Regions from separate parts of the Lacticaseibacillus suihuaensis genome, predicted to be linked through region 2. Evidence: predicted binding sites of a transcription regulator. Region 2 holds the regulator's gene; the other holds the start of a gene.
The links. The regulator NrdR, encoded in region 2, represses ribonucleotide reductase genes. The targets are predictions, from matches to a motif close to ACACNATATATNGTGT.

Region 1: pnuC (nicotinamide riboside transporter PnuC) is a predicted target of NrdR. The motif match lies at 12,395-12,410, and genes of this name have one in related genera.

Annotation. Positions count from the first base shown of each region.
Region 1 covers NZ_BAAGBJ010000013.1:23,289-38,210, forward strand. The annotation lists gene alsS (acetolactate synthase AlsS) at 1-635, shown strand, start outside; gene budA (acetolactate decarboxylase) at 696-1,406, shown strand; gene ACYVRZ_RS10720 (hypothetical protein) at 1,464-2,240, shown strand; gene ACYVRZ_RS10725 (alcohol dehydrogenase catalytic domain-containing protein) at 2,284-3,258, opposite strand; gene ACYVRZ_RS10730 (MFS transporter) at 3,308-4,696, opposite strand; gene ACYVRZ_RS10735 (MarR family winged helix-turn-helix transcriptional regulator) at 4,689-5,117, opposite strand; gene ACYVRZ_RS10740 (MFS transporter) at 5,234-6,382, opposite strand; gene ACYVRZ_RS10745 (PfkB family carbohydrate kinase) at 6,638-7,528, shown strand; gene ACYVRZ_RS10750 (polysaccharide deacetylase family protein) at 7,847-8,737, opposite strand; gene ACYVRZ_RS10755 (hypothetical protein) at 8,739-9,014, opposite strand; gene ACYVRZ_RS10760 (glycosyltransferase family 2 protein) at 9,004-10,233, opposite strand; gene ACYVRZ_RS10765 (GNAT family N-acetyltransferase) at 10,484-11,023, opposite strand; gene ACYVRZ_RS10770 (hypothetical protein) at 11,240-12,139, shown strand; gene pnuC (nicotinamide riboside transporter PnuC) at 12,527-13,261, shown strand; gene ACYVRZ_RS10780 (nucleoside 2-deoxyribosyltransferase) at 13,317-13,808, shown strand; gene ACYVRZ_RS10785 (deoxynucleoside kinase) at 13,834-14,541, shown strand; gene ACYVRZ_RS10790 (SPFH domain-containing protein) at 14,668-14,922, opposite strand, start outside.
Region 2 covers NZ_BAAGBJ010000010.1:48,096-63,017, forward strand. The annotation lists gene ytpR (YtpR family tRNA-binding protein) at 1-201, shown strand, start outside; gene ACYVRZ_RS09595 (DNA translocase FtsK) at 298-2,910, shown strand; gene murC (UDP-N-acetylmuramate--L-alanine ligase) at 2,937-4,262, shown strand; gene ACYVRZ_RS09605 (Bax inhibitor-1/YccA family protein) at 4,467-5,177, shown strand; gene polA (DNA polymerase I) at 5,370-8,012, shown strand; gene mutM (DNA-formamidopyrimidine glycosylase) at 8,024-8,872, shown strand; gene coaE (dephospho-CoA kinase) at 8,869-9,474, shown strand; gene nrdR (transcriptional regulator NrdR) at 9,568-10,038, shown strand; gene ACYVRZ_RS09630 (replication initiation and membrane attachment family protein) at 10,101-11,468, shown strand; gene dnaI (primosomal protein DnaI) at 11,465-12,382, shown strand; gene thrS (threonine--tRNA ligase) at 12,725-14,695, shown strand; gene ACYVRZ_RS09645 (histidine phosphatase family protein) at 14,774-14,922, opposite strand, start outside.

The DNA.
Region 1 (14,922 bases), on a different contig from region 2:
TGGCGATGCTTCAGACCAAGCTCGCCGAGCGCGACGTCCCGCCGGTCGCCGGCAAGGACGGGCTGGTCCACCCGCTGGCGATTGTGGCCGCCCTCCAGCAGCGCGTCGACGACCACATGACCGTTGCCGTCGATGTCGGTAGCTTCTACATCTGGATGGCGCGGCACTTCCGCAGCTACGAGCCGCGGCGGCTGCTGTTTTCCAACGGGATGCAGACGCTTGGCGTCGCCTTGCCTTGGGCGATTGCCGCCACCTTGGTGCGGCCGGGGGAAAAGGCCGTGTCCGTCTCCGGCGACGGGGGCTTCCTGTTCTCCGGGCAGGAGCTTGAAACGGCCGTGCGGCTTCACGCCAACCTGGTTCACATCATCTGGAACGACGGTCACTACGACATGGTCAAGTTCCAAGAGGAGATGAAGTACGGCCACGCGGCTGGCACCAGCTTCGGCCCGGTCGATTTTGTCGCCTACGCCGAAAGCTTCGGCGCCAAGGGCCTGCGGGTCAACCGGCCGGAGGACCTGGCCGCGGTGCTGGATGAGGCCTTTGCCGCAGACGGGCCGGTGGTTGTAGACATTCCGGTGGATTACAGCGACAACCCGTCGCTTGGGGCCGCAATGCTCGAGGATCAATTCTACTAAACCACGAACCGCGCGGGGGGACTCGCGCGGTTTCGCGTAACCTATAACATGGAGGCAAACATGACAGTGATGTATCAGCACGGCACCTTGGCGAACCTGGTGCCCGGGGGATTTGAAGGCACGATGACGCTTGAGGCGTTGTTGACCCACGGCGATACCGGGATCGGCACACTCGAGGGACTGGACGGCGAGCTCGTGATACTTGACGGCACGGTGTATCAGGTGACGGCAGACGGCGCGGTGCTGATGCCGCCGGCGACCGCCACGGTGCCCTTTGCCAACGTTCACCCGGCGGCCTTTGCGCCGGAGCAGCCCTTCGCCGCCGGCGGCATGGCCGATGCAGTGCGGCAGTTTGCAGCGGCGATTGGGTCGGGCAACCGCTTCGCCGCCGTCAAGCTGACCGGCCGCTTCGAGACGGTGTCTGCCCGGGCGGTCAAGGCCCAAGTCGCGCCGTACCCGAGCTTGGTCAAGACCGCGGCCGACCAGGCGGTGTTTGACCGCTCGGCAGTCGATGGCACCCTGATCGGCTACTTTGCACCGGCGCTTTACGGCGGCATGGCCGTGCCCGGCTTCCACCTGCATTTTCTGGCGGCGGATCACACGTTTGGCGGCCACGTCCTGGATTTCGGGGCCGTCAGCGGGCGCTTGGCCGTTCAGCGCTTCGCAGACGTGCAGCTGCACCTGCCCGACACGCCGGCGTTTTTGGCCCGGGACCTGGGTGGCGACGACGTGTTGGGGCAGATTGCCCAGGCCGAGGGTTCGCGAAAGTAGTTGACAGCGTTTTCAGCCAACGCTAGAATTGAGCCGTTGGGGGAAAGGGGAATCTCTATGCGACTCGCACCAGCGACCAAAGTGTTCATGTACATGCTGACCATGTCCGGCACGGACGCGGTTTCGACCGACCCGGTGTGGCAGGAGCGTTACCACATGGATCCGCACCGCACCATCGGCCGCCTGATTCACCGGGGGCTGATTCACCAGGTGCCGGACGGGTTCACGCTGACGCCCAAGGGCCAAGCCGCGCTGCAAGACATCGCCGACTGGCTGTGGATTCACGAGTACTACCTGCCGGACGTGATTGATTTCTCCCGCCTGCGCCGCCACGCCTGGCAGCCCAGGCTGACCGGCTACCCCTTGTTGCATGCGGGGCTTGAGGCCGCCGCGGCCAGACACCTTGACGACAGTGCCTACCTGGCGGTGATCTTGCGCCACCAGCTGCGCCTGGAGTACGACACGCAGCACGATCGCGCCGCCATCTGCACCCTGATGGCGCTGATCGATCAGGACCTCGACCTGCGCGGCCCAGTCACCATTGCGACCTTCAGTTACCAGACCACTTGGGCCAAAATGACCCAGTTTGAAAAGCAGATGCTCAAGTCGCTTTTGAGCCGGCTGGAGTGGACCTTGGCGGATTTTGAGATGCACTTTTCCGCCTGGCTGGACCAGCAGCCGCGCCAGCCGCGGCTGTTCACGCGCTTTGAGCTGATGACCATTGTGATGTACGAGCTGAGCAACAACGTCGGCGCCTTGACCAGGCTTTACGCCAGTGCCGCGCAACGAAGCTGCCCGGCAAGCCTGCCCTTGGGTGAGCAGATGTTATCGTGATACGCAAAATGCCTTCCGGATTGCGGAAGGCATTTTTGCGTGGCTACGGCATCAGCAGCAGCCGCCGTTTCTCGGTCGGGTCCTCGACCAGTCGGTGGGCCAACGGTGCCTGGGCCAACGGCAGGGTCCGGAAGGCCGGCGGCTGCAAGGCCGCGGCGTGGGCGGTCAAAAAGGCGTTGGCCGCCGTCAGCTCGGCCAGGCTGGCGTGGCTGATCACAAAGCCGGTCAGGCGCTGGCGCTGCATGTAAAACCGCGGCAGGTCAAAGCTCGCCAAAGGCTTTGGGGGCGTGGCCATCACAATCGCCTGACCGCCCGGGGCCAGCGCGTCCAGGGCGGCCTGAAGCGGGACTTGACCCGAGGTGTCGACCACGGCGGCCACGGGTGCATTGAGGTGGTCGGCCCAGCCTTCGTGGTAGTCGATGGGGGTGGCCCCAAGCGCCGCCACGGTGGCAAAATCCCGCGGGTGGCAGGTCGCCACCACAGCTAAGCCGGCCAGCCTGGCGATTTGAATCAGCAGTCGCCCGACGTGACCGGCCCCGCCGGCCACCAGCAGGGTCGCGCCGGTCGGCAGGTTGAGCAGCTGGTTGACGATGATGGCCGCCGTGGCCCCAGGGTGTACCAGCGCCAGCCAGGCGTTGGCTGCCACCGCCGGCAGCGGCCATAGCCGGTTGGCGGCCACCACCGCGTATTCGGCGGCGACGCCTTGGCGCCCGGCGTAACCGGCGCTGTTGGTCCAAACCCGTTGGCCGAGGGTGAAGCCGGTGACGCCGGGCCCAAGCGCCGCCACGGTGCCCCAGGCGTCGCGGCTCAGAATCAGGGGAAAATGGGTCAGGGTGCGGAAGGTGCCGGCCCGAACGTAGGCGTCGACCCGGTCGACCGCCGCGGCCCCGACGCGAATCAAGACGGTGCCTGGGGTCACCGGCGGCAGCGGCAGGGCCCCGACGCGAATCCGGTCAGGGCCTCCGAACGCGGTGATGTAGGCGGCTTGCATGTTGGTAGGTAAGGTTGTCGTAGACATTGGCTCGCTCCTTGGTGCAGGTTGTGCCTGCACGGCCAAGTCTACCACGTCAGGCGCTCAGGTGCTTGGGCTGCGTCAGCAACCAGGCCAGGGCGGTTTCAAGCCCGGCCAAGACAACCAGTACCACTAGCGTTTGGCGGGTGCCGACGGCCGTACCGACGGCGACTGCGGCCTTGGCCTGGGCCCCGGCCACCAGGCTTGCCGCCAGGCTGGTGCCGACGGCGGCGAAGAACTGCTGGGCGGTGTTGAAAATGGCGTTGCCATCGGGATGATCGGGTGCATTCAGCGTGTTCAGTCCGCTGGTCATCAGGTTGCCGTAGCTCAGGCCCATGCCCAGCATGAACACGGCGTACCACACCAGAATCGCGGCGTCGCCAAGCGTCGGCGTCACCAGCAGACCGATTACGCCGGCCAAGACGATGATCGCGCCGAGGCGCAGCGGCAGCCGGGCCCCGAGCCGGTCGAGCAGCCGCCCGGACAGCGGCCCGGCGATCGCCCCAAGCGCCGCACCGGGCAGCACCACCAGCCCGGCAATCAGCGCCGAGTGGTGGTTGACCAGCTGGATGGCGTTGGGCAGCAGGAAGGACAGGCTCAAAGCCGCGGTTTGCAGGCAGGCAAAGGCGATCAGCCACGCGGTGAAGCGGCGGTTGGCAAACAGGTGCAGGTTCAGAATCGGCGCCTGAACCCGGCCGCTGCGCCAGACGAAGGCCAAAAGCGCAAGGACGCCGACCAGCAAGGCGCCGGCGACTTGAAGGCTCCAGAATTCGGCGGCGCCCATGTTGGCCAGGCCGTAGATTAACCCGGCGAAGGTCAGGCTGATCAAGGCGACGCTCAGCGGGTCAAGCGGGGTCGCCACCGGCTTTTGGACCTGGTGAATGCAGGTGACACCAAGCACCAGCGCAAGCACCAGCACCGGTAGCAGGAAGACGAAGACGTAGCGCCACCCCAGCGTGGCGACCACCACGCCGCCGAAGGTCGGGCCGATCGCCGGCGCCACCCCGGTGATCATGGTGCCGACCCCCATCATGGTGCCGATCAAGGGCCTTGGCACCTGCTCCAAGATGATGTTGAACATCAAGGGCACCGCGATGCCGGTGCCGAGGCCCTGAATGGCCCGGCCCAGCAAAAGCACCCAAAAGGTCGGGGCGGTGCCGTCCAGCACGACGCCGAGGATGAAGAAGCTGATGGCGACCAGAAACAGGTGCTTGGCCAAAAAGCGCCGCTTGAGGGTGGCCGACAGCGGCACCAAGGCGGCGACCACCAGTAGGTACACGGTGGTCAGCCACTGCACGGTGCTGGTGGTGACGTGAAATTCGGTCATCAGGGTGGGAAAGGTGATGTTCATCGCCGTTTCGACAATCACGCCGCAAAAGGACATCAGCCCGGTGGCGACGATGGCAAGAACTGTAGAACGGGTGAGCTTGGTTGGTTCAGTCATGAGTCAGATCGCTTCCTGTAATTTGAGTGAATTGGGTCAGCATTTGCACGAACAACGCGCGTTGTTGTGGGGTGAAGGCGGTAGTCATCGCGGCCTGTTGCGCCGCGATGTAGGCCGACACCCCGTCTTGGACGCCCTTGGCCTTGGCGGTCAAAACCACCGCCTTTTGCCGCGCGTCATGCGCCGCGGGGGTGCGGGTGATCAGCCCGGCCCGTTCCATGCGCTGAAGCAACAGCGTCGCGGATGAGCGCTGGATGTTGAACTCGGCCTCGATGTCGCGCTGCAAGGCGGCGGGGTGATTGGCCAAGAAATGGATGATGGACATCTGCATCCCCGTGAGGTCGAAGCGCTTGGCGTAGGCGTCCATGCCCCGCGCCATTTGGTTGGCGGCGTGTTTGATCAGCTTGCCGTAATCGGTCATATGGCACCTCCTGAATTTTGCTAGTTAGCTAACAATGACGAGTGTAGCGCAATGTTGGTTAGCACGCAAACGTTTTTCACCGCAAAAAAGCCGCCGCAACTAGGCGACGGCCAAGGCTACTTGCGACGGACCAGGACCAGCGCGGCCACGGCAATCAGGCCGCCGCTGCAGGCGAAGGTCGCGCTGAAGCCAAAGCGGCTGACCGCCCAGCCCAAAAGCGGGAACAAGACGATCATGCACACCGAGTACAGCAGCGAGGCGACCGACAGCAACGTCGCGCGTTGGGCGCTTGGAATCAAGGCGTTGTAGTAGACGTCAAACACCGGTGGCAGCAGGGATGACAAGGCGTAAACCGCCAAGTAAACCGCGGCCAGCACCCAAGAGGCGGTCGACCAGGCCGCGAGCAAGGCGACGGCCAGCCCCGCGGTTAGCCCGAAGAGCACCCGCTGGCGCGACCGGTGCAGCAGCCTGGGGCTGAACTGAATGGCGGCGATGGCCACCAACGACGCCGCGCCGAGCAGCGCCGTGATCACCCAGCTGGCGAAGCCGCGGGTGGTCATGACGTTTTGGAAGTAGTAGTAATAGCCGGTGGCCACGGCGCTGAAGCTGGCGTCAAACAGCATCAGCGACCGCAGCTGGCGGTCGTGGCGCAGCACCCGCCAGGCCGTCGTCACGATGCTTGCGATGGTCTGGCGCGGCGCCGAGGTTTGGTGGTCGGCCGGCTCTTTTAGCCGCCACACCGCCGCCATCGCGGCGATGGCCAAGGCGATGGCAACCACGTAGGTGGCCTCAAAGTGCCAGTGGGTCATCGCCCCGGCGATCATCAGGCCGCCGCTTGACGACAGCTCGATGACCGTGTTGAGGCGGCTGGTCACCTGTGGCCAACGCGCGGTGGCATCAGCAGCCTTCAGCGATTCGTACAGCAGGGCCTCAAGCGTTCCGGACTGCAGGTTGAAGGACCAGGCCGAAAACACGAAGCTCAAGGCGAACCACCAAAACCCGCCGTTGAAAAGCATCATGGCGGCAGACACCAGGGCGGCGACGCGGCTTAAGGTCAGCATTCGGCGGTAGGTGAAGCGGTCGGCCAAGACGCCGGATGGCACCTCAAACAGGAACGAGGCGACGTGAAACAGGCTTTCGCACAGGCCGATGGCCACCAAGCTCAGGCCCATCTGGCCCAGGTAGATGACCCACAGTTGGGTGATGCCGCAAAACGCGAAGAAGCTGTAGGCGTAAGCGGCGCGTAATTGAGTTTTCAGTTGCATCATTTTTCTCCATCAAAAAGGCGCAAACGACACCGCTTGCGCCAGCGGCGACCAAAAAAGGGTAGACTTCGCCCCTAGGCCGCCAAAATGTACGTAATTGTATAAATAATCACTTGATAGGCATGGGTCATGATGGATCCTCCGCAATCGATAGGCGTAGCATACCGCAAACATTTCACCGATGCAATGCCACTGACGTTCGAAATCTGGTACTATGGACGCAGACATTAAAATTTGCGACAAAGGAAGAGAACCTTGACGAACAAAACCCTGATCTTCGGCTCGGCGCTGGTCGATGCCTTGATGAATGTCCCAAACGTCCCGCTCACTGGCGGCAACGCCCTCGGCGATTTTTTGGAGTACCAAGTCGGCGGTTGCGCGATCAACGCTTACTGCGCGATGCGAGCGGCCGGTGAAACCGCCGACTTGTTCGTGCCGGTGGGTCACGGCGCCAACGCCGACCGCATCGCCGCTCACATTCAGCGCATCGGCGAGGTGCCGCATGTGATTGCCGGGGCCCCCGACAACGGCTGGACCGTCGCGATGATCGAGCCCAACGGCGAACGCACCTTCATCGTGCTGCCGGGCATGGAGAAGCTGATTCGCCAGGACTGGCTGTCAAGCCTCGACATGCCGAGCTACGACCTGCTGTACCTGAGCGGGTTTCAGCTGACCCAGCCGCACGTCGCAGAAGACGTGGTGGCAACGTATCTCAAGCGCCGCGAAGACGCCACCGTGCTGTTCGACGTCGCCGCCCGGATTCAAAGCGTCGACCCCGAACTGCTGATGACGCTGCTCAAGTCCGGGGTGATGGTTCACTGCAACGAAGTCGAGCTGCCTCAGGTGGCCAAGGGCGACACCTTTGAAGCGCAGGTCGCCTACCTGCACAACCTGACGCACCAGCCGGTGGTGGTGACGCTTGGGGCCCGTGGCACTTACTACTACGTCTCCGACAGCACCCAGGGCATCGTCCCGGGTGAAAAGGTGCGGGTGGTCAACACGGTCGGCGCCGGCGACTCCCACTGCGGCGGGATGCTGGCCGGGCTGGCCAAGGGCCTGTCGGTGCCGGATTCCATCGCGATCGCCAACCGCCTGGCCGCCAAGGTCTGCGGCATGCAGGCCAACATGCTGCCGGTGTTCGGCTAGCCTCAATCCCGCGGCGGTGGTCACCGGTGGCGCCGCCGAACCGCCGGTGATCGGGCCACAAGACCAGCGGCCTGAATCACAAAACCACAGGCGGCGCCGTCCGACCACCGGCCCGGCCCTCACAATCACGAGGCCGGACCCGCGACGACCGGACCTGACCGGGTGCCACCAACACAGGGTCGGACCACAAGACAATCGGCCCCCACAATTGCAGGGCTGGATCACAAGACCACAGGCCGGGCCCCAGCAATCGCAAGGCCGGGCCGCCGACAGCACAAAGCCCCTGCTCACAATCGCGTGAGCAGGGGCTTTGCCGTCTTATTTGAAGTCCAGCCAGGCCTGGAAGCTGTGCCAGTTCTTGCTGGTGATCAGGATGCGATCCAGGGTCCCCTTGTGGGGGTTGGCCGTGGTGATCACGCGCTGGGCGAGGTTGAACACGCCGTCCATTTCAATCTGCTGGTTGAGGAATCGCACGTTGTTCTTGGTGATCGTGCCGTAAGGGGAGGCGAAGTAACGCGCGTCCTCGCCGAAGTGGCGCCGGTAGGTCTCCTGGGAGCGGTCGTAGTCTTCCTGGAAGTCGAGCTCGTAGGCCGGCAACGCGCCGACCGGCTTGTTGTTTCGCAGGTAGTGCATGTCGTCGGTGTGCAAGGCGATGGTCGCCAGCCCCGAGTCGCGCATCTCCTTGAGCTGCGCCCAGGTGGCGAGCTTTTGGTCGGCGTCGTACTGGCCGACCTTGCTGGTGATGATGAACGCGGTGAAGGGGATGTTGTTGTCGCGCAGGTACGGGTAGGCGTTTTTGAAGGCACTTTCGGCGATGTCGTCGAAGGTCAACACGACGTACTTGCCGATCGGCTGAATCTGAGACGCCATCATGTCCTGGGCCTGGTCTAGCGAGATGATCTCGGCGCCGGATTCCTCGATCGCCTGAATCTGCTTGATGAAGTCGTGCTTGGTGATGTTGTACTCGCTCAGTTGGTTGTTGTTGCTCATGCCTCGCGCCACGCGGAGGCTGACTTGGTCGCTCAAAATGCGGTGGTAGGACAAAATGGCGATGCCGTCCTCCTTCAGGGTTTCCTCGCTTGGAATCTCAAAGCCCGATTCCACCTCGGAGTGAACCCGCAGCTCTTGGGTCCCGATGGTGAAGCCGACCGCAATCAGGGCAATCGTGAAAACAATCATCACGGCCCAGCGTTTGATCCGCTTGGTCATGTTAATTCTCCTTTCCGTGGGTCCAAAGCACCCGCATCAGCGCCAGACCGGAGATGATGGTGATGATCCAGCCCAGGCTCTTGACGATTGTGGCGCCAAGCTGCCACTCGATGTTGAAGAGGTTGTAAAGCGGGGCGACAAAGTCGTTGAAGTAGCCGATGTCGAACAGCACGTTGAGCGCCAGCAGGCCGGCGATGGCGGTCCACATCAGGGTGAGCCACAGCACGTTGACGCTTGTGGCCCAGCGGTTGGTGGCGTAGATCACTTTAACGCGCATCGGTTGTCTTTCCTTTCATTTGGCCCAGCGACCGGCTGCGGTCGGCGGATTCCCAGCGACCGTGTTCGATCGGGGTGTACACCATTTTCAGCACCGCGGTCACCAGCGAGTAGAGGTTCAAAAACCAGTAGAAGAACAGGTACATCGGGGTGTAAAGGAACATCCGCAGGCGCAGCTTCGACTTTTTGACCGACATCAGCATGCCAGCGAAGAACTGCAGCAGGCCGATGAAGAAGATCATCAAGATCACGTTGCCGTCCAGCTGCACGGCCTGGTTCATGAAGGTCGAAACCACGAAGAAGGTCATGGAAAACAGGGTGCCGAACGACCAGAGAATCGAGGTCAGCATTTCGTACAGCAGCCAGGTGTTCGGCTGCCACGGGCGAAACAGCAGGCGCCAGTTGGCCACCAGCACCTGCAGGCCGCCGTAAGCCCAGCGCTGGCGCTGCTTGAGCAGGGCCTTGATGGTGGACGGCACCAGAATCCAGGTTGTCGCCTGGGGCTGGTAGGCCACGCGCCACTGCTTCAGCTTCATGCGCCAGGTGATGTCGATGTCTTCGGTTTGCACGTTTTCGTTCCAGCCGGACACGCTTTGAAGCGCGGCCTTGCGGTAGAGCACCAGCACCCCGGACAAAGTCAAGATGTTGGCGGTGAAAAACATCTGGGCGCGTTTGATCAAGTCGATGATCGCTACGTACTCCATGGTCTGCATCTTCTCGACGATCACGCCGCGGTTCAAGACCACCGGCTTGCCGGTCACCGCGCCAACACGTGCGTCGGCCTTCAGCGAGCTCAGCAGGTGATCGATCGCCTGGGGGTCGATCAAAGAATCCGAGTCGACGCACAGGATGTACTCACCGGTGGCCGCCTTGGCGCCGGCATTCAAGGCCGCTGCCTTGCCGCCGTTTTGCGACTGCGCCACGATGGTCATCGGCACCCGGCGGAATTTCTGCTTCAGGGCCCGCATCACCAGCAGCGTGTTGTCGGTGGAGCAATCGTCCACCAAGATCAGCTCGAGGTTGCGGTGCCCCTGCTGGCAAAGCGCCTGGACGGTTTCGTGAAGCGTGGCCTCTTCGTTGTAGCAGGGCACGATCACGCTCACCAGGTCCGTGTGCGTTGCCTGGGACGGGCGCGGAGACGTTAAGCGGTAAAACAGGGTCCCAATCAGCCAGACTAAGGTCATGGTGAGCGGGTACAGCAGAATAAAACTGGTTAGCATCAGCGTAGCCTCCCTTTGAGTTAGTTGCATCGCCTACCACTAAAGCTTAGCATGGCCCCCGCTCGAAAATAAAATTAATCGACTATTATTTATCCCCGTCAACGATTATCTCTATAATCGATTATTAATATTCTCATGATAGCGGCCGGAAGCGGCCAGCAATCGCATTCGATGATGGCACGGCCTCTCATTGATGATGGCGGACAAAAATCCCGATCACCGCGTGGCGGCAATCGGGATTGGGTGGTTTTTAGTTCAAGACGAGCCCGGCGGTGGCCCGCAGTGCAAACGCGCGACGCACCGCTTCGCTCGTTGAGTTCGCGCCGGCCCCTGGGTGAGGGGCCAGCCGCGGGTGACCGACGGCGCATTCAAAGCGCCGCTGCGGCGCGTCCGGCCAAAACCCGCCGGCGGTCAAAAAGGCCAGCGTGGCCGCGCCGGGGTTGCTTAGGTCGCACCACAGCCGCGTCGCGCCTTGGGCGGTTGCGGCCGCTGCGGCATGGGCCAACAGGGCGAGGCCTAGGCCGCAGCGGCGAAAGGCGGGGCGGATGTAGAGGCTTGCGACCTCGAGGTGATCGGGGCCCAGCTGCTCGGATTGGGCGTCGCCGAGGTTCAGCCGTGTGAAGCCGGCCAGCCGGCCGCCGGCAAACACGAACGCGAATTCCGTGTTCGGCATGGCCAAGGCCGCCCTAAGCGCTTGGCCAACCGGCGTCGCATCGCCGGTCATTTCGACTTGTAGCCCCTGCAGCTGATCGATGTCGGCCAGGGTGCAGGGCCGGATGGTGATCCCCATGTTTTTCCCTCCAAAGTGCGGCCGCGGCCGCAAAAAACTGACAAGTGAAGAGTCTACCACCAATGCCTGTACCCTGCACGACTGGAGGGGCTTACATGGCGAAATTCTCATTCCCGCGGCGGCCGGCCACCCCGTGGCGGAACTTTGTGAACGATGGTACAATGTGAAAAAAGTGAGCCGACGACGAAGGGAGCGACGCGGATGGAGGAACAGTCCTTGTTTGAACGCACCGGGGATGAGCATCACGGGTGGCACTGGGCCCAAACGCCGCCGCGCCGGGCCTGCCAGGTCAAGGTGCGGCTGCGGGTGCTGGATCATCCGGTGGTGATTGCAGGCGACGTGCAGCTGACCCGCGTCGAGTCGCTGGCCGGGGGGGTTCGGGTGGCGAACTTCCTGCGCTACGGCACCGAAATCGACCGCAAGAGCTGCGTGGTCGCGGGGCGGCCGCTGCCTTTGGCCGGTCACCGGACGCTTCTGGTGGTGATGAAGCACCCCAGTGGCACCGCCGATACCGTGCTGGACGACACGGCGGTGCGGGTTTGCCTGGATGCGCCGGCCTGCTACAGCCGGGTCGTGCTGGTCAACGTGGTGCCTGTGGTCTGTGGCAACGCCCGTTACCTGCGGCCCAAGGCGCTTTTGGAAGGCGCGGCCACCTATGGGGCCAACCACTGGCAGCAGGTCAGCGCGGCCGGCGACCGCTCGCCGCTGACCGCGGCCAAGCTGCGGGCCTGCGATGCCCACAACCCGAAAATGGTCGCGCAGACCACGGGGAATCGCGCGGTCCCCGGGCTGCGCAACGCCGCGGTGATTCGCCAGATCCTGCTCATGCGGCCGGATGCCGACGTGCTGTTAGCCACCGGCGCCTTGCGCTGCTCGATTGAAACCGGGGGGCAGGCGCTGGGGCTGGCCTACCGCCACCTGCTGGCGACGCTTGCGCCGCTGGCCGACCTCAGGCGCCTCTACGTGCTGGGGGTTTGCGCCGACCGCCAGTACGGCAAGAGCCCGTGCCCGCAAAACCCGCGTGACGCGGTGCCTTTGGTCGATGGGGCCTGGGTCATGCACCCCGTGGCGCTTGGCCGCTGCGGTCGCCGGCAGGTGCTGGTGCCAAAGGATTAGGCCGGGCCGGAAGACTCACGCTGCGGCTCGGGCGGCCCAGCACTGCCGGCGCCCAACCTTGTGGCGGAGCGGCGTCGGCCGATTAAGCGCAAGCCGAACCGGCGGGGTGTCTGGCAGGGCGTGAGCAGGCGGTGCGAGCCGCCCCGGCGCCGTCGCCCAACCGGCCCGCAAGCAGGCGGCCCAGCCAGGCCGCAAGCAGGCGGCCCAGCCAGGCCGCCTTTTTGGTGGGGTGACGGCGGTGGAAGCGGTCGCACGACACCACATGTGGGGTGCTCACGATTGAACAAATACCACATTTTGCGGTGACGGCCTTTACAAATGCCCAAGACGGGTCGATAATGGTCCCCATGCTGCTTTTGCAGACGAGATGAAAAAGGGGACTTATTTATTATGACGCACGAGAATTACGGAACTTGGTTGCTGAATCAACTCAAGGGCTGGCCGCAGCAGAACTACTACCTCTTCTGGTTCGCCCTGGGCTGTCAGATTATGACGCTGGTGAACGCGCCGATCACGGCGGTGTCTTTGGTCACCTTCGTCGGCACGACCATCGGGGTGCTGTGCGTCTTGGCCATCAACGCCACCAAGGCCGTCAACGGCTGGTTGGGGCTGATTTCGGCCGCCTGCTTTATTTTTGTTGGCTTCACCGCCAAGAACTACCTGTCGATTTTTGAGCAGATCGCCTACGTGGTGACCCTGGACCTGCCGGTTTTGATCAGCGTTCGCAGCTGGAACGACGACACCAAGAACCACCTGCGCAAGTTCGGCGCCAAGGAGTGGGCGATTTCGTTGGGCTTCACCCTGGTGGTCTGGGCGCTTTCGGCCTACCTGATCGGCAACTTCACCAACGACCCGCGGCCGGTTTACGACGGCATGGCCTTCGCGATTTCCCTGACCGGCGGGATTGTCTGCTTCCTGCGCTACTCCAACCAGTACTTCTGGTGGCTGTTTTCCGGCATCGCCCAGCTGATTTTGTGGGGCATCACCTACGCGCAAGGCGACGCCAGCCTGGGCATGGCGATCAACTCCAGCATCTACGTGATCAACGACATCTTGGCCTTCACGATCAGCCCGTGGTTCAACGCCGGTCGCCGCAAAATGGGCCTGAACGAAATCAAGTGAGAATGCCCGGCGTAATTCTGGTATAGTAGAAGTCGCCGGCTTACGGAGGAATCAGATGACAGACAAAAGCAAGGCGCGGCTGCCGCTGGCAAAGCTCTACCTGGGCAGCCCGTTGTTCAACGCTACGCAAAAGGCGCGGGTGCTTGACGCCAAGGCGGCGCTTGATCGCAACGACACGGTGGCCTTGGTGCATTTTCCCTTCGATTGGGAGTACCAGGACCAAGAAGCCGCGGCCACGCAGATGTCGCGGCTGTGGGTTGATGCGACCTACAACAACGACCTGTCGGCCATGACGACCGCCGACGCCGGGGTGTTTCTCTACGACCTGGATGAGGAAGACCCGGGTTGCGCCTTTGAAATCGGCTACCTCAGGGCCTTGCACAAGCCCGTGATCCTGGTCCCGCTGGCCGCTAACTTGGCGGACAAAAAGCTCAACTTGATGCTGGCGGCCGGGGTGACGACCTTCGTCCAAGACATTGCGACGCTTGCGACCTTTGACTTCAACCACCTGCCCAGCGAGCCGGCCCATCCGTTTCCGGTATTTTGATTCAACATTATAGGAGGAGTAACACATGATCTATATTCTCGGCAGTATCGGCGCCGGCAAGACGTCTTTGACCCGGCTGTTGTCGGCGGATCTCGCCGCCCCGGCCTACTACGAAGACGTCGAGGGCAATGGCATGATCGCCAACATGCTCCAGAAGTTCTACGACGCCGGTGCCGACAGCCGCAAGACCACCGGCACGATTTTGCAGATTGCCTTTTTGACCTTCCGCTACCAGCAGCTCAAAAAGGCCGTGATGCAGGAGAACGCCGTGATGGACTCCTCGCTTGAATCCGACTTCGTGATGGCCTCGCAGCTGCACAAGAACGGCGAAATCGACGATGCCGACTTCAACATCTACGTCACGCTGTCCCAGGAGATGCAGGCCAACGTCAACGGCAGCCCGTGGAACGGCCTGCCGGACCTGGCCATTTACCTCCAAATCGACCCGGAGCACGAAATCGAAGAGATTCAAGGCCGCGGCCGCGAGATGGAAGACATTCGCGAGAAGCCGGAGCTTGTGGCCTACTACAACCGCGTCAACGCCGCCTACCGCGACTGGGCCAAGGGTTACACCCGCTCGACTTTGATCACGGTCGACCGTGACCACTACGACTTCGTCAACAACCCCAAAGACCGCAACGCGGTGCTGGATCAGATCGAGGGCAAGCTGGTCGAGCTGGGCAAGCTCGCCCCGAGCCGCTTTGCAGAAATTCGCGCCGCTCGCGCCATCTAAGCTTGCGCGTGAGCATTCAAAATGGGACTACCGACTTGAGTTAAGCCGGTGGTCCCATTTTGCGTTGGCCAAGCCGTGGGGGCGACCAAAAACAGGGCCGCGCCACGCGCGGTCCTGTCAGGGGTGTTACTTCTTGGTAGCGGCGGTCAGAACCTGACCGACCGCTGGAATCTGGCCCAGCGAGTCGACGGCGGTGCTTGGCATCACCACGGTGTTGGCCGTGCCCTTGGCCAGAGCTTCCAAGGCCTCGACGTTCTTGTACTTCAGGTACATGTCGCCGTCCTTGGCCAGCCCGGCGTTGATCGAATTGATCTGGTCCTTGACCGCCTCGGCGATCAGGCGTTGGGATTCCGCGCGGCCCTGGGCCTCGAGAATCTGGGT
Region 2 (14,922 bases):
ATGATGCCGGACGGCAAGCTGATCTGGCCCGGTGAGCTGCGCGGGGTGGCCTCTGCAGGAATGCTTTGCGCCGCCCGGGAGCTCGCGATTCCCGGGGCGCCGACCCAGCGCGGCATCTTGATTATGCCCGACGATTTGGCCGCCGGCACCCCGTACGATGCGGCGCTGGCTTCGCAGGTCGTCGCCTCGCAGCAGCACTAGCTTCACCATACCGCCGACTGGTTTCGGCGGTTTTTTGATTGGGGCCGGGCAACCTATGTTAAAATTGGGTCATTAGTGAAAATGGGAGTTGATGAGATGCCGCACTACGATGGTCCGGCGTTCAACCGGGAACCACAAAAAATTGAGCCGGCGTATCCGCTGCCCAAGCGCATGCAACGGGAGCCGAAACCGCACCAGGCCAAGCCGGCGACCGCAAGCGAGCCGGCAGGGACGGCGGGCCGTCACTCGATTGACCCCTTGGCGGCCCTGATTGCGGTGCCCAAAAGCCACCACCGCACCAAGCGGCCGGCAATCGACTACGCCGCCATCGTGACGGCGCTGCGGCCGAGCGAAGCCGACCTGTTTTTGATTGAAACCGGCGCCGCGGATGCGACCATTCCGGCGGCACCCGCGGCCGGTGAAGCTGCCGCAAGGGTTGACGCGCTGGCCAGCGGCGGTGCGGCGTCGAACACTGGCTCAACGGCCCCAAGCGCCTCGGCTGCGGCCGGGCAAGCAGCGGTGACGACACGGCCGACTACCGTTGTGGTCGGGGAGGCAGCGCCGACCGCGCCGGCAGTCGAAACGTCGGCAGCCGAAACGCCGGCAGTCGAAACGCCGGCAGCCGCAACGTCGGCAGCCGAAACGCCGGTGACCGCAACGTCGGCAGCCGCAACGTCGGCAGTCGAAACGTCGGCAGCCGAAACGTCGGCAGCCGAAGCGCCGGCAGCCGAAACGCCGGTGACCGCAACGGTGACCGAGCTGCTTGCGGCGGGCCAGCCGCTGCCGACTGACCCGGAGCTGAAGTCACAGCAGCGGGAGCGCCCGCTTCAGCGGCCGTCCAAACTACCGAATCCCTACGCGGTGCGGAATTCCGTTCGCGACTACCTGAAGGCCAAGAAGGCGGCCAAAAAGGGCCAGGCGGCCGCTGGCCCAGCGCGGGAGCGACCGGCCGGCTCGCCGGCCTTTCAACCGCTGACGTCGCCGGTGGGGACCCCGGTTCAAGCCCAAACGCCGGTCAGTGACCACCCCCAGACGCCGCCAACGATCACGGCCGCCGGACGGCCGGCGGCCACCGGGGAAGAAACGAGCGCCGACGTCGCCACGCTGCCACCGAGTGCGGCCGCGGTGACGTCGCGCGAGCCTGCGCCAGCCAATCCGCAGTCTGATTTGCCGGCTCAACCGCAGCTTGAGCCACATCCCGCGGCCGAATCGTCAACGACTCTGGCCGCGCAGTCGCCACAACCCACGCCGGCTCAACCGCAGGCGGCTTCGGCCGGCGAAGCGGCGGCACAGGCGCCTTACCAGATGCCGCCGCTGAGCTTGCTGGCCGATCCGGTAGTTGAGGACCACGCGGCGCTTGAGGGCTGGGTTACGGCCAAGGCGGCCCAGCTGGACGAGACGCTGACCGCCTTTCACGTTGAGGCGCATACGGTGGCCCACACCGTCGGGCCGACCGTGACGCAGTTTCAGGTCGCGCTTGAGCCCGGGGTCAAGGTCAACAAGATCACCAACCTGACCGATGACCTGAAGCTCGCCCTGGCCGCCAAGGACATTCGCATCGAGGCGCCGATTCCTGGCAAGTCGACGGTTGGCATCGAAATTCCCAACCTGCACCCGCGGCCGGTGATGCTCAAGGAGGTCTTGAACTCGCCGCAGTTCCAAGACGCGGCGTCGCCCTTGACGGTGGCGCTTGGGGTTGACTTGTTCGGTCAGCCTCAGGTCACCACGCTGGACAAAATGCCGCACGGGCTGATTGCCGGGGCCACCGGCTCCGGGAAGTCCGTGTTCATCAACTCGCTTTTGACGTCGCTGTTGTACAAGGCGACGCCGCAGCAGGTGCGGCTGCTTTTGATCGACCCCAAGGCGGTGGAGCTTGCCGTCTACAACGGGTTGCCGCACCTGGTATCGCCGGTGGTGTCCGATCCCAAGGCCGCAAGCGCGGCTTTGAAGTGGGCGGTCGACGAGATGGAGGAACGCTACCAGAAGCTGGCTGCGGCCGGGGCCCGCAACCTCAAGCAGTTCAACGACATGGCGGTGGCTCACGGCGACTTTGGGCTGGTGCTGCCGCACATTGTGATCATCGTCGACGAGCTGGCCGACCTGATGATGGTGGCGGCCTCGGAGTTCCAGGACTACATCGCCCGGATCACGGCCAAGGCCCGGGCAGCCGGGATTCACCTGATTGTTGCGACCCAGCGGCCGTCCGTGGATGTGATCACCGGGACCATCAAGAACAACATTCCGACCCGCATCGCCTTCATGGTGGCCAGCCAGGTCGACTCACGGACCATCATCGACCACAACGGGGCCGAGCGTTTGCTGGGCAAAGGTGATATGCTATACCTTGGCAATGGCGCCAGTCAGCCGATTCGGCTGCAGGGAACGTTCGTCGACCGCGAAATCGAGGCCGTCGTCGACTTCGTCAAGCAGCAGCGAGCGCCGCAGTACCTGTTTTTGCCCGACAAGCTGGTCGCTCACGCCAACGCCGTAGAGGCGCAAGACGCGCTTTTCCCCGAGGTCTTGAAGTACCTGGTCGGGGAGAAAAACGTCTCGACATCGAAGCTGCAGCGCGTCTTTTCCATCGGGTATAACCGCGCCGCCAACCTGATCGACGAACTGGAGATGCGCCACTACATCTCGCCGGCCAACGGCTCCAAGCCGCGCGACGTCTACTTCAACAAGGAAGACCTGCCGGATCCAATCGATTAATCCGCACAGTAAGAGGGGAACACATTTTGACAGAAACTGATTACTTCATCGGCATCAAGGGCTCGGGCATGAGCGCCTTGGCCGAGATTTTGAACGACCTGGGCCACCACGTCCTGGGGTCCGACATCACCCAGTACACCTTCACCCAGCGCGGTCTGGCCGCGGCCGGCATCGAGATGCTGCCGTTCGATGCGGCCAACATCAAGCCGGGTTACACCATCATCTGCGGCAACTCCTTCACGGACGAGCACCCCGAAGTGCAGGCGGCCAAGCGCCTGGGCCTGCCGTTTTACCGCTACCACGAGTACCTCGGCAAGCTGCTGGCCAACTACACCAGCATCGGCGTCGCCGGGGCCCATGGCAAGACCAGCACCACCGGACTACTCGCCCACACCCTGAGCGGCATCGACAAGACCTCTTACCTGATCGGCGATGGCACCGGCAAGGGGACGCCGGACTCGAAGTTCTTCGTCTTTGAGGCCGACGAGTACCGCCGCCACTTTTTGGCCTACTCGCCGGATTACCTGATCATGACCAACATCGACTTCGATCACCCGGATTACTACACCGGCATCGAAGACGTCTACTCGGCCTTCGAGGCGGAAGGCAAGCAGGTCAAAAAGGCGATTTTCGCCTGGGGAGACGATCCTTGGCTGCGCAAGCTGGACGTCGATGTGCCGGTGTACTACTACGGCGAAAAGGACACGGACGACTTCGTGGCCAAAAACATCAGCCGCACCACCACGGGCTCAAGCTTCGACGCCTTCCACGAAGGCAAGCTGATCGGCCACTTCTTCGTGCCGCTGTTCGGCGACCACAGCGTGTTGAACGCGCTGGCCGTGGTCGCGGTCGGCTTCACCGAGCAGCTGGACGCCGATTACATTGCGCGGGAGCTGGCCAGCTTCGCCGGGGTTAAGCGCCGCTTCTCGGAAAAAACCATGGGTAACGCCGTGATCATCGACGACTACGCGCATCACCCAAGCGAGATCAAGGCGACGCTTGATGCCGCGCGGCAGAAGTACCCGGACAAGCAGGTCGTGGCGGTTTTCCAGCCGCACACCTTCTCGCGAACCATCGCCTACCTCGACGAGTTCGCTCAGACCCTGAGTGCCGCCGATGCCGTGTACGTCACGCCGATTTTCAGCTCCGCGCGTGAGCAGTCCGGCAGCGTCTCGGCCGAAGACCTCGCCGCCAAGATCAAGCAAGGCGGCCACGTCATTGAACTCGCCGACATGTCGCCGCTTTTGGACTACGACAACGCGGCCTTCGTCTTCATGGGGGCCGGCGACATCCAAAAATACGAGGTCGCCTTCGAAAACCTCCTGTCCGACGTCTCACCCAAGGCCAACTAGCGCCTGACCAAAAACCACCGCTGCGGTGGTTTTTTGAGTTCGCCGGAGGCGCTGCGAACCGGCGCGGCGTGGCCGAAGACCGCACCGGGTTCGGTTCTTGCAGTCGCCGGGCTTGTTGCGGGCAAAATCGGTCTAAGGTCCGGCTGACAAATTGGGGCAAGCTGGTATAATGGATGTTATAACAACGAAGAGAGGACTGATACGATGGAAGAACGTCGTGTTGTCAATGAAACTGGCGTGGCGGGCTTTTTCAACCGCGTGTACGCAACCGTGGGGATCGGCATCGGGGTCACCGGCCTGATCTCCTACCTGCTGGGCAGCGTGTTTCAGACCCAGTACCTGAACGCGATCAACCAGCATCCGGTGGTCTTTTACGTGCTGATGCTGCTGCCTTTGATCCTGTCGTTTGTGATCAATAACAAGGCGGCCCGCACCAACACCAGCTACGCCACGGTGGTGTACCTGCTGATCACCGCAGCGTTCGGCTTCACCTACGCGTCGATCTGGCTGATCTACCCGACGGCCAACATCACCGCCGCGCTGTTCACCACCGCCATCGTCTTCGTGTCGATGTCGGTGTTCAGCCGCATCACCAACCGTGACTTGAGCCGCCCCGGCGCCATCGCTGGCACCGCCTTGTGGGGCGTGATTCTGATGAGCCTGGCCAACATGTTCTTCATGCACTCAAGCGGCATGAGCCTGCTGATCGCCTACGCGATCTTGGTCATCTTCATCATCCTGACGGCCTGGGACAACCAGGCACTCAAGCGGATGTACCTGACCGCCGATGCCAGCGGCCAGGCGACCTATAGCATGGGGGCCCTGGCGGTTCAAGGCGCCTTGATGCTTTACCTGGACTTTCTCAACCTGTTTCTGGCGATTCTCCAGATTTTCGGCGGTTCCGACCGCAACTGATGCACAGACCCTGACCGCGCCGCCTCGGCGCGGTTTTTTGGTGTCCAAGCCCAGCGTCTGAATCGCTGCCGCCTGGAACGTGGTCGGTGAGGCTTCTTGTTGCGGGGCAATTAGACACCTGGATTTTGGCGGCGGCGAGCGGCCGCGCCTTGCCCGGCATGTTACAATGGCAGTAGACAGATGGAGGGACTTATGGCGAAAGAAAAATTACTGCTGATCGACGGAAGCTCGGTCGCATTCCGCGCGTTTTACGCGCTTTACAACCAACTCGATCGCTTCACCAACAGCGAGGGCCTGCACACCAACGCGGTTTTTGCGTTCAACAACATGCTGGACAACATCGTGAGCAAGGTCAAGCCCGACCGGATTTTGGTCGCCTTCGACAAAAGCGGCGGGACCTTTCGCACCAAAATGTTCGACGACTACAAGGGCAACCGCGACAAGGCGCCAAGCGAGCTTTTGGAGCAGCTGCCCCTGATCCACAAGATGATCGAAGACCATGGCATGGCCCATTACGCGCTTCAAGACTACGAGGCCGACGACATCATCGGCACCTTGGCCAAGCAGGCGGAAGAAGCCGGCATGACCACGGTGATCGTGACCGGCGACCGCGACTTGACGCAGCTGGCCACCGCTGCCGTGACGGTGCAGGTGACCAAAAAAGGCGTCGCCGAGCTTGAGGCCTACACCCCGGCTTACATGCAAGAGAAGCTGGGCATCACGCCGCGGCAGCTGATCGACCTCAAGGGGCTGATGGGCGACACCTCCGATAATTACCCCGGGGTCACCAAGGTGGGGGAGAAAACGGCGCTGAAGCTGCTCGACCAGTTCGGCTCCATCGAAAACCTCTACGCCAACCTGGACGAGCTCAAGCCCAGCAAGATGAAGGAGAACCTGATCAACGACCGGGACAACGCCTTTTTGAGCAAGCGGCTCGCCACCATCCTGCAGGATGCGCCGATTGCCATCGGCCTGGACGACATTCGCTACACCGGGCCGGACATCGAGGCGCTGCGCGGCCTGTTCACGCGGCTTGACATGCGCCAGGCTTTAGCCAAGTTGCCGGCCCCCGCTGGTGAGGCTGACCCCGCGGCCGCGGCGCCGGACTACGTCGTGCTGACCGACGCGAACCTCGATGTGCTGCCGACCACCGAAGGCCCGGTGGCCTTTGAGCTGGAGATGCTGACGGAGAACTACCACGTCGCCGATCCAATCGGCTTTGTCATCGCGGCCGAAGACCGAATCTGGGTCAGCAGCGACGCCACGCTGTTGACCACGCCGGCGCTTTGCGACTGGCTGGGCCGGCATGCCCTCACCGTGTTTGACGCCAAGCGCAACTTGGTCGCGGCGGCGCGGCTTGGGGTCACGCTTGGGCCCATCGACTTCGACGCGCTGTTGGCCTCGTACCTGCTGAACCCGGACCAAAACAGCAACGACTTCGGCCAGATTGCCCAGGACCACGACTACCAGCTGCCCTTCGACGCCGATGTTTACGGCACCGGCGCCAAGCGAGCGGTGCCGGAGGAGGCCGTGCTGTTCGGCCACCTGGCGCAAAAGGCCAAGGCCCTGCTGGCGCTTCGACCGCACCTCAGCCAGGACCTGGCGGATCAGGACGAGACCGCCTTGTTCACCGACTTGGAGCTGCCGCTGGCCAAGGTGCTCGCGCGAATGGAAATCGCCGGCATTCACTTGGATCAGCCGGTGCTGCGCAAGATGGGCGACGAATGGACCACCAGCATGCACGTGCTGGAGGAGAAAATCTACGGCGAGGCCGGGCTGACCTTCAACCTGAACTCGCCCAAGCAGCTCGGTGAGGTGTTGTTCGAAAAGCTCAAGCTGCCGGTGATTAAGAAAACCAAAACCGGCTACTCGACCTCCGTTGAGGTGCTGAAGCAGCTGCAAGACGCCAGCCCGATTGTTCAAGACATCTTGGACTACCGCACGGTGGCCAAGCTGCAGTCGACCTACGTCGCCGGCCTGATCAAGGCGGTGTTGCCGGACGGCAAGATTCACACCCGCTACCTGCAGACGCTGACGCAAACCGGGCGTCTCTCGTCGGTCGACCCGAATATGCAAAACATTCCGGCTCGCGGCATGGGCAAGCAGGTGCGTCAGGCCTTCGTGCCGTCGCACCCCGGCTGGGAGATTTTTTCAAGCGACTATTCCCAAATCGAGCTGCGGGTGCTGGCCCACATTTCCGGTGATGCCAACATGCAAGAGGCCTTCAAGGAAGACCGCGACATCCATGCCAACACCGCGATGAAAATCTTTGGGCTGACCAGCCCGGACCAGGTGACGCCGGACATGCGCCGGCAGGCCAAGGCGACCAACTTCGGGATTGTCTACGGCATCAGCGACTTCGGACTGGCCAAGAACATCGGCATCACCCGCAAGCAGGCCAAGGCCTTCATCGACGGGTACTTCGAGCAGTACCCGCAGGTTCACGACTACATGGCGCGAATGGTGGCGGTGGCGCGGGAGCAGGGTTACGTCGAGACGCTGTTTCACCGGCGGCGTTACCTGGCGCAGATTCACTCGAAGAACTTCAACCTGCGCCAGTTCGCCGAACGCACGGCGATGAACACGCCGATTCAAGGCAGCGCGGCCGACATCATCAAGGTCGCGATGATTCGGATGCAAAAGATGCTCGATGAGAACCACCTGCAGTCGCGCATGCTGCTGCAGGTTCACGATGAGCTGATCTTCGAGGGCCCGGCGGAAGAAATGCCCCGCCTGGCGGAGCTGGTGCCCAAGGTGATGGACTCGGCGGTTGCCTTGGCCGTGCCGCTGAAGGTGGAAAGCCACTACGGCGCCACCTGGTTTGACGCGAAGTAAAGGAGGACGCCTTGCCAGAATTACCAGAAGTTGAGAATGTTAGGCGGGGGCTGAGCGAGCTGATCGTCGGCCGCAAGGTTGAGGCGATCGGCACCGACTGGGCCAAGATTCTGGTCGGTGGCCTGGAAGCCTTCCAAACCGCCTTGATTGGCGCGACCATCACCGGTATCGACCGCCGCGGCAAGTACCTGCTGCTGCGCTTTGACAACGGCGTGACCCTGGTGTCGCACTTGCGCATGGAGGGCAAGTACCAGCTGGTCGCCGACCCCGCGGTGGTACACGACCGCTTCGTGCATGTCTGGTTCACCTTTGAAGATGGCCACGAGCTGCGCTACCACGACATGCGCAAGTTCGGCCGGATGCAGCTGGTTGAGACCGGCCGGGAGGAACAGGTGGTCGCCGGTCTGGCCAAAATGGGGCCGGAGCCGACCGCTGAAAGCTTTGACGCCGCGGCGTTTTACGCGACGGTCCACAAGCGTAAGGCCCCGATCAAGTCGGTGATCTTGGACCAAAGCGTGGTGGCCGGGGTCGGCAACATTTACGCCGACGAGACGCTGTGGCAAGGCCGGCTGAACCCGGCGCAGCCGGCCAACACGCTAACGCGAGCGGAAACCACGCGGCTGCACGACGCGATCATCGAGATTCTCGGCGCCGCCACCAGGCTTGGCGGCACCTCGGTTCACACGTTCCTGGATGCGACCGGCCAGCGCGGCGGCTTTCAGGCGCGGCTTCACGTCTATGACCGGGAGAACACCCCGTGCGATCGCTGCCAGACCACGATCGTCAAGACCAAAGTGGGCCAGCGCGGGACGCATTACTGTCCCCACTGCCAGCCCTTAAGGAAGCGAAAAGCACAATGACTTACTTGCTCGGTTTGACCGGCGGCATCGCCACCGGCAAAAGCACGGTGGCGGCCGTCTTCAGGCGGTTGGGCTGCCCGGTGGTCGATGCCGACGTGATCGCCCGAGAGATTGTCCTGCCGGGTCGCCCGGCGCTTGCGGCCATCGCCGCCGCATTCGGGGCCGACATGATTCGCCCGGATGGCACCTTGGACCGCCGGCGGCTCGGGGACCTGGTGTTCAACGACGCAGGCAAGCTCGCCCAGCTCAACGCCATCGACCACCCGTACCTGCGAGCGGCGATCAACGACGCGCTGGCCGAGGCCAAGGCGTCGGGCTGCCCGGTGGCGGTGGGGGAGATTCCCCTGCTTTACGAGACGCATTACGAAGACGCCTTCGACGGGGTGGCGGTGGTCACGCTGCCGCCGCACGTGCAGCTGGAGCGGCTGATGGCCCGGGATGGGCTGACCAAGGCGGCGGCGCTTGCGCGAATTAACGCGCAGATGCCGCTGGCGGAGAAAATCGCCCGGGCCGATTATTTGATCGACAACTCGCAAGGTGAGCTGATTCGCGGCCAGCAGGTTCGCCAGCTCTTGGCACAGCTCAGCCGGCCCGAGGCCTGAGTTGCCGGTGTTTCTGAACTGTTGTCCTGAAACAGGTGCCACACTACATGTGGCGTGTTATAATGTGGTATCAACTACAAAGAGGGTGACCTTTTGCAATGCCCACATTGTCATCACAACAGCTCGCGGGTCGTTGACTCGCGGCCCACTGACGGCGGCCGTGCGATTCGGCGGCGCCGCGAGTGCGAGAACTGCGGGTTTCGCTTCACCAGCTTCGAGCGGGTGGAGCAGACGCCGCTGTTGGTCATCAAGAAGAACGGCACCCGCGAGGAGTTCAACCGCGAGAAGATTCTCAAGGGCCTGATTCGCGCCGCCGAGAAGCGGCCGGTCACCATGGAACAGATGCAGTCGATTGTCGAAGGCGTGGAGAACAAGCTGCGGGCAATCGGGGAAAACGAGGTCTCAAGCCAGGCCATCGGCGAGTACGTGATGAAGCAGCTCGCCGACGTCGACGACGTGGCCTACATCCGCTTTGCCAGCGTGTACCGGCAGTTCAAGGACATGTCGGTGTTCATGCAGGAGCTGCAGGACATGATGAAGAAGGAAAAGCAGTCCAAAAAATAGGCGTTGGCGATTGCGCCGGCGCCTTTTTTACCCGGCGTGTCACGCCGAAAGGAGGAATCCGGATGAAAAGGCCGGCGAACTTCATGGCCCAAGATGATTACATCATCTCCACGGCCACGTACTTCAGCAACCTAGATCAAGACGTGGCCATCAGCCTGTACCAGCCGCTGATCGGCCCGACCGCCTTGGCGCTGTACCTCAGCTTGTGGCAGGTGGCGCCGGCTACGGTGGCGCTGCGCGAGCGGCAAAAGCAAACGGCCTTGCTGGACATGCTCGGCGTCAGCCTCGATGAGCTTTACGAGGCGCGGGTGCGGCTGGAGGCGGTCGCCTTGCTTCAGACCTACACCCAAGTCGATGACCTCGGCCGCTTTTACGCCTACGAGCTGCACCGGCCGGTCGAGCCCGATTCCTTCTTCCACGACCCGACGCTTGGGCTGTTGCTGTACGACCGCGTCGGCGAGCACCGCTACCACCAGCTGACCGAGCGCTACACGCTGCGCAACGTTCATAACGCCAATTGGACCAACATCTCAGCGCAGCTGCTCGATGTTTTCTCGCTGACGCGCGTCGCGCCAACCGCAGCGGCGGCGGCCGACAACGCCCAGGTTCGCCAAAAACCGACGCCTGCGGTCACCTTGGGGGATGGTCAGGGGTTTGACTGGGCTTTGGTGGCGCAGCTCTTGCGCCGCACCAATGTCGATGTCAGCGAACTCGAGCGCAACCGGGTGCGGCTGTACCAGATTGCCAAGTTTTACGGCCTGGCCCCGGTGGATCTGGCCCGGCTGATTGAGCCGGCGGTGGATTTTGTCACCGGTTCGATCGACCTGCGGCAGGTGCGGCTTTATGCCGAGCAGACTTATCAGGAGCAGGCACCGCACCTGGTGCCCAAGTCCGCGGCGGCGGCCACGCCCGAACCCGTCGCGGCGGCCACGGACAAGCTGAGTGCGGATGAGGCCGCCTTGGTCGAGCGGGCCAGCAAGCTGTCGGTTCGCGAGTTTCTCGAGGCGACCAAAAAGGCCAAGAATCCTAACATGTACGCGGCCCCCAACGAGATCGCCGCGCTGCGCAAGCTGGTGCAGCGCCACGTGCTGCCGGACGCGACGATCAACGTGCTGGTCGATTACATCCTGCAGACCAACGACTCGCTCAACCAGGCCTACTTGGACGCCATCGTCAACCGCTGGCTGAAGGCCGGTGTCACGGACCCGGCCAGTGCCTTGGCCGAGATCAAGGCCTTCGCCGAACGCAAGACCCGCCAGCCGGCGCGGCGTAACAACAGCCGCCCGGCGCGGCAGGAGCAGATGCCGGCCTGGAGCAAGGCCGACTACAAGCCCAAGGAGCAGGCGGTGTCAAGCTCCCAGCAGGCGGAAATCGCGGCCAGGTTGGCGGCGCTTCGCCAACTTGAAGAACACGGAGGAAGCGGCCAATGAAAACCATGAAAGACGAGCTGGCGCAGGTGATGGACAAGCGCCGGTTGAACCAGGCTTACACGACCATGATGCAGGCGGCGGTGGCGGATGAGGCGGTGCAGGCCTTCCTGCAGGCTAACGCCGACGCCTTGGCCCCGGATGCGGTCAACCGCGGCGCGGCCAAAATCTACGAGTACGTCAACGCCCGAGACGGCAAGGTGATCACCCCGATGCAGCAGGCCGGCTACACCCCCAAGCTGGTGGTGTCCAATCGCTTGATCGACATCACCTACGAGCCGACTCCGGCCAAACGCGCCCAGGACGCCCAGGCGTCGCAAAAGGCCTTGGTGACCTCGCTGAACATGCCCAAGGCGATTGCGGCCGCGCGGCTGGCCGACTACGATCCGACCAACCGCGGGGATGCGCTGGTTCAGGCGCTGACCTTCACCACCGAGCTGGCTAAGGCACCGCGGGACTTTCACAAGGGGCTTTACCTGACTGGGCCCTTCGGCGTCGGCAAGACCTACCTGATGGGCGCGATGGCCAACGACTTGGCCAAGCAGGGGCTGGCGTCGACGCTGGTGCATTGGCCGACCTTTGCGGTGGAGATGAAGGCGGCGATCGGCGACCAGACGGTGCTGCCCAAGCTCGATGCGATTAAGAAGGCGCCGGTGCTCATGATCGACGACATCGGGGCCGAAAGCCTCAGCCCCTGGATCCGCGACGATGTGCTGGGTATTTTGCTGCAGTACCGGATGCAAGAGGAGCTGCCGACGTTGTTCACCTCCAACAAAACCATGGCGGAGCTGACCGATTTTTTGGCCGGCGTCGAGGTCGGCAACAACGAGGGGCTCAAGGCCCAGCGCATCATGGAACGCATCCGTTTCCTGGCGACCGAGGTCGTGGTCGGCGGCCGCGACCGGCGCAACGGGTAGGCGCCTGGCGAACACCTGTCGGCAATTTTCAAACTTTTTCACCGCTTGGGCTTGCGCGGCCTGCCGGAACGTGCTTTAATCTAGGTATCGAAGACGAAAGCAATAAGGACCATGTTTCACCAGAGAGCCTCGACCGTGGCTGAAAGTCGAGCAGGACCTGATCCGCACCACTTTCCGAGAGTGCCTCGTTGAGGCCGGGTCGCGTCGTTATGCGCCAATCGAGAGGAAAGCAGTGCTTTCAAGTCGGGTGGAACCGCGTGTTTAGCGTCCCGGATGTCATATTGACGTCCGGGGCGTTTTGTTTTTCCGCCCCTGCTTTCACTACCAAAAGGAGAGATTTCTATGTCGATCAGCATCACATTCCCAGACAACAGCGTCAAGCCATTCGAGGCCGGCGCCACCATCTTGGACATCGCCAAGTCCATTTCCACGTCGCTGGCCAAAAAAGCCGTGGCCGGCAAGGTCGACGGCGCCTTGGTCAACCTTGACCACGCGCTGAACGCAGACGCCAGCATCGAAATCGTCACTAAGGATTCCGCGGATGGCCTGACCGTGCTGCGTCAGACCGGGGCCTTCGTCCTGGCCGCGGCCATCAAGGCCTTGCACCCGGAGACGCGCTTGGGCAAGGGCGCCGCGCAGGAAGACGGCTTCTTTTACGACACCGACCGCGACGACCGTCAGCTGACGATCGACGAGCTGCCGGCCATCGCCGACAAAATGGCCGAGATCGTCAAGGCCAATCCCGAAGTCAAGGCGGCCAGCCTGAGCCGCAGCGAGGCCGAGGCCTACTTTGCCAACGAGCCGTTCAAGCTGCAGCTGTTGGCCAAGATTGACGGCGACCAGATTGCGGGCTTCAAGCTCGGCGACTTCTTTGACTTCGAGCTCTCGGCCCTTTTGCCAAGCCTGAAGGACCTGAAGCACTTCTCCTTGCTGAGCGTCGCCGGCGCCTACTGGGAAGGCAAGTCCTCCAACCCGATGCTGCAGCGGATCTACGCGACGGCTTACTACAAGGCGGCCGAGCTTGAAGACGACGCCAAGCGCCGCCAGGAGGCCAAGGAGCGCGACCACCGCAACATCGGCCGCGACCTCGACTTGTTCTTCGTCGATCCCAAGGTCGGCGCCGGCCTGCCTTACTGGATGCCCAACGGCGCGACGATTCGCCGCGTGATCGAGCGCTACATCATCGACAAGGAGCTCGCCGATGGCTACGAGCACGTTTACACCCCAGTTTTGGCCAACCTGGACCTTTACAAGACCTCCGGCCACTGGGAGCACTACCGCGAAGACATGTTCCCGCCGATGGACATGGGCGACGGCGAAATGCTTGAGCTGCGGCCGATGAACTGCCCGAGCCACATCCAGGTCTACAAGCACCACATCCGCTCCTACAAGGAACTGCCGCTGCGGATTGCGGAGCTTGGCATGATGCACCGCTACGAGAAGTCCGGCGCCTTGTCCGGTCTGCAGCGCGTGCGTGAAATGACCCTGAACGACGGCCACACCTTCGTCGCCCTCGACCAGGTTCAAGAGGAATTCAAGAAGATCCTGCGCCTGATCATGAACGTCTACGAAGACTTCAACATCAACGACTACACCTTCCGCTTGTCCTACCGCGACCCGAAGAACACCGAAAAGTACTTCGACGACGAGGAAATGTGGACCCGCAGCCAGAGCATGCTCAAGGCCGCCATGGACGACTTGGGCCTGGACTACTACGAGGCCGAAGGCGAAGCCGCGTTCTACGGCCCGAAGCTCGACATCCAGACCAAGACCGCGCTTGGCAACGACGAAACCATGTCCACCATTCAGCTGGACTTCATGCTGCCTGAGCGCTTCGGCCTGACCTACGTCGGCAACGACAACCAAGAGCACCGCCCGGTCATGATCCACCGCGGCATCGTCGGCACCATGGAGCGCTTCATCGCCTACCTGACCGAAATCTACAAGGGTGCCTTCCCAACCTGGCTGGCCCCGACCCAGATTGCGATCATCCCGGTTTCCGACAAGCAGCTGGACTACGCCAAGAACCTGAAGACCGCGCTGCTTAAGGCCGGTCTGCGGCCAGAGCTTGACGCCCGCAACGAAAAGATGGGCTACAAGATTCGCGAGGCTCAGACCAACAAGATTCCTTACACCATCGTGGTGGGGGATGACGAAGTGAACGCGGCCAGCGTGTCCGTTCGCAAGTACGGCAAGTCCGACTCCGAGGAGATGCCAGCCAACATGTTCCTCGAATCCGTGCAGGCGGAAGTCAAGAACTTCTCCCGCGACGGCAAGCACAAGCGCGGCGAAGGCGCCAAGCTCGCCGACTAGGCACTCAAAAAGCGTTTCGCAGTCAGTTGTGAAACGCTTTTTTGCTACCGTCATACAGGTGTGAGGCCCGGCCGGTCGTTAGCGCCAGTCGATGGTGATGAACTCGCAGTATGCAATCTTGGCCTGCGGGTGGAATTGGCGCATCACCACGCCGTGGGTGACGCAGGCGATGCGGTGGTAACCCAGGTCGGCGTAGTGGTCGAACACCGCGGCGGCCCGGGCGCGAA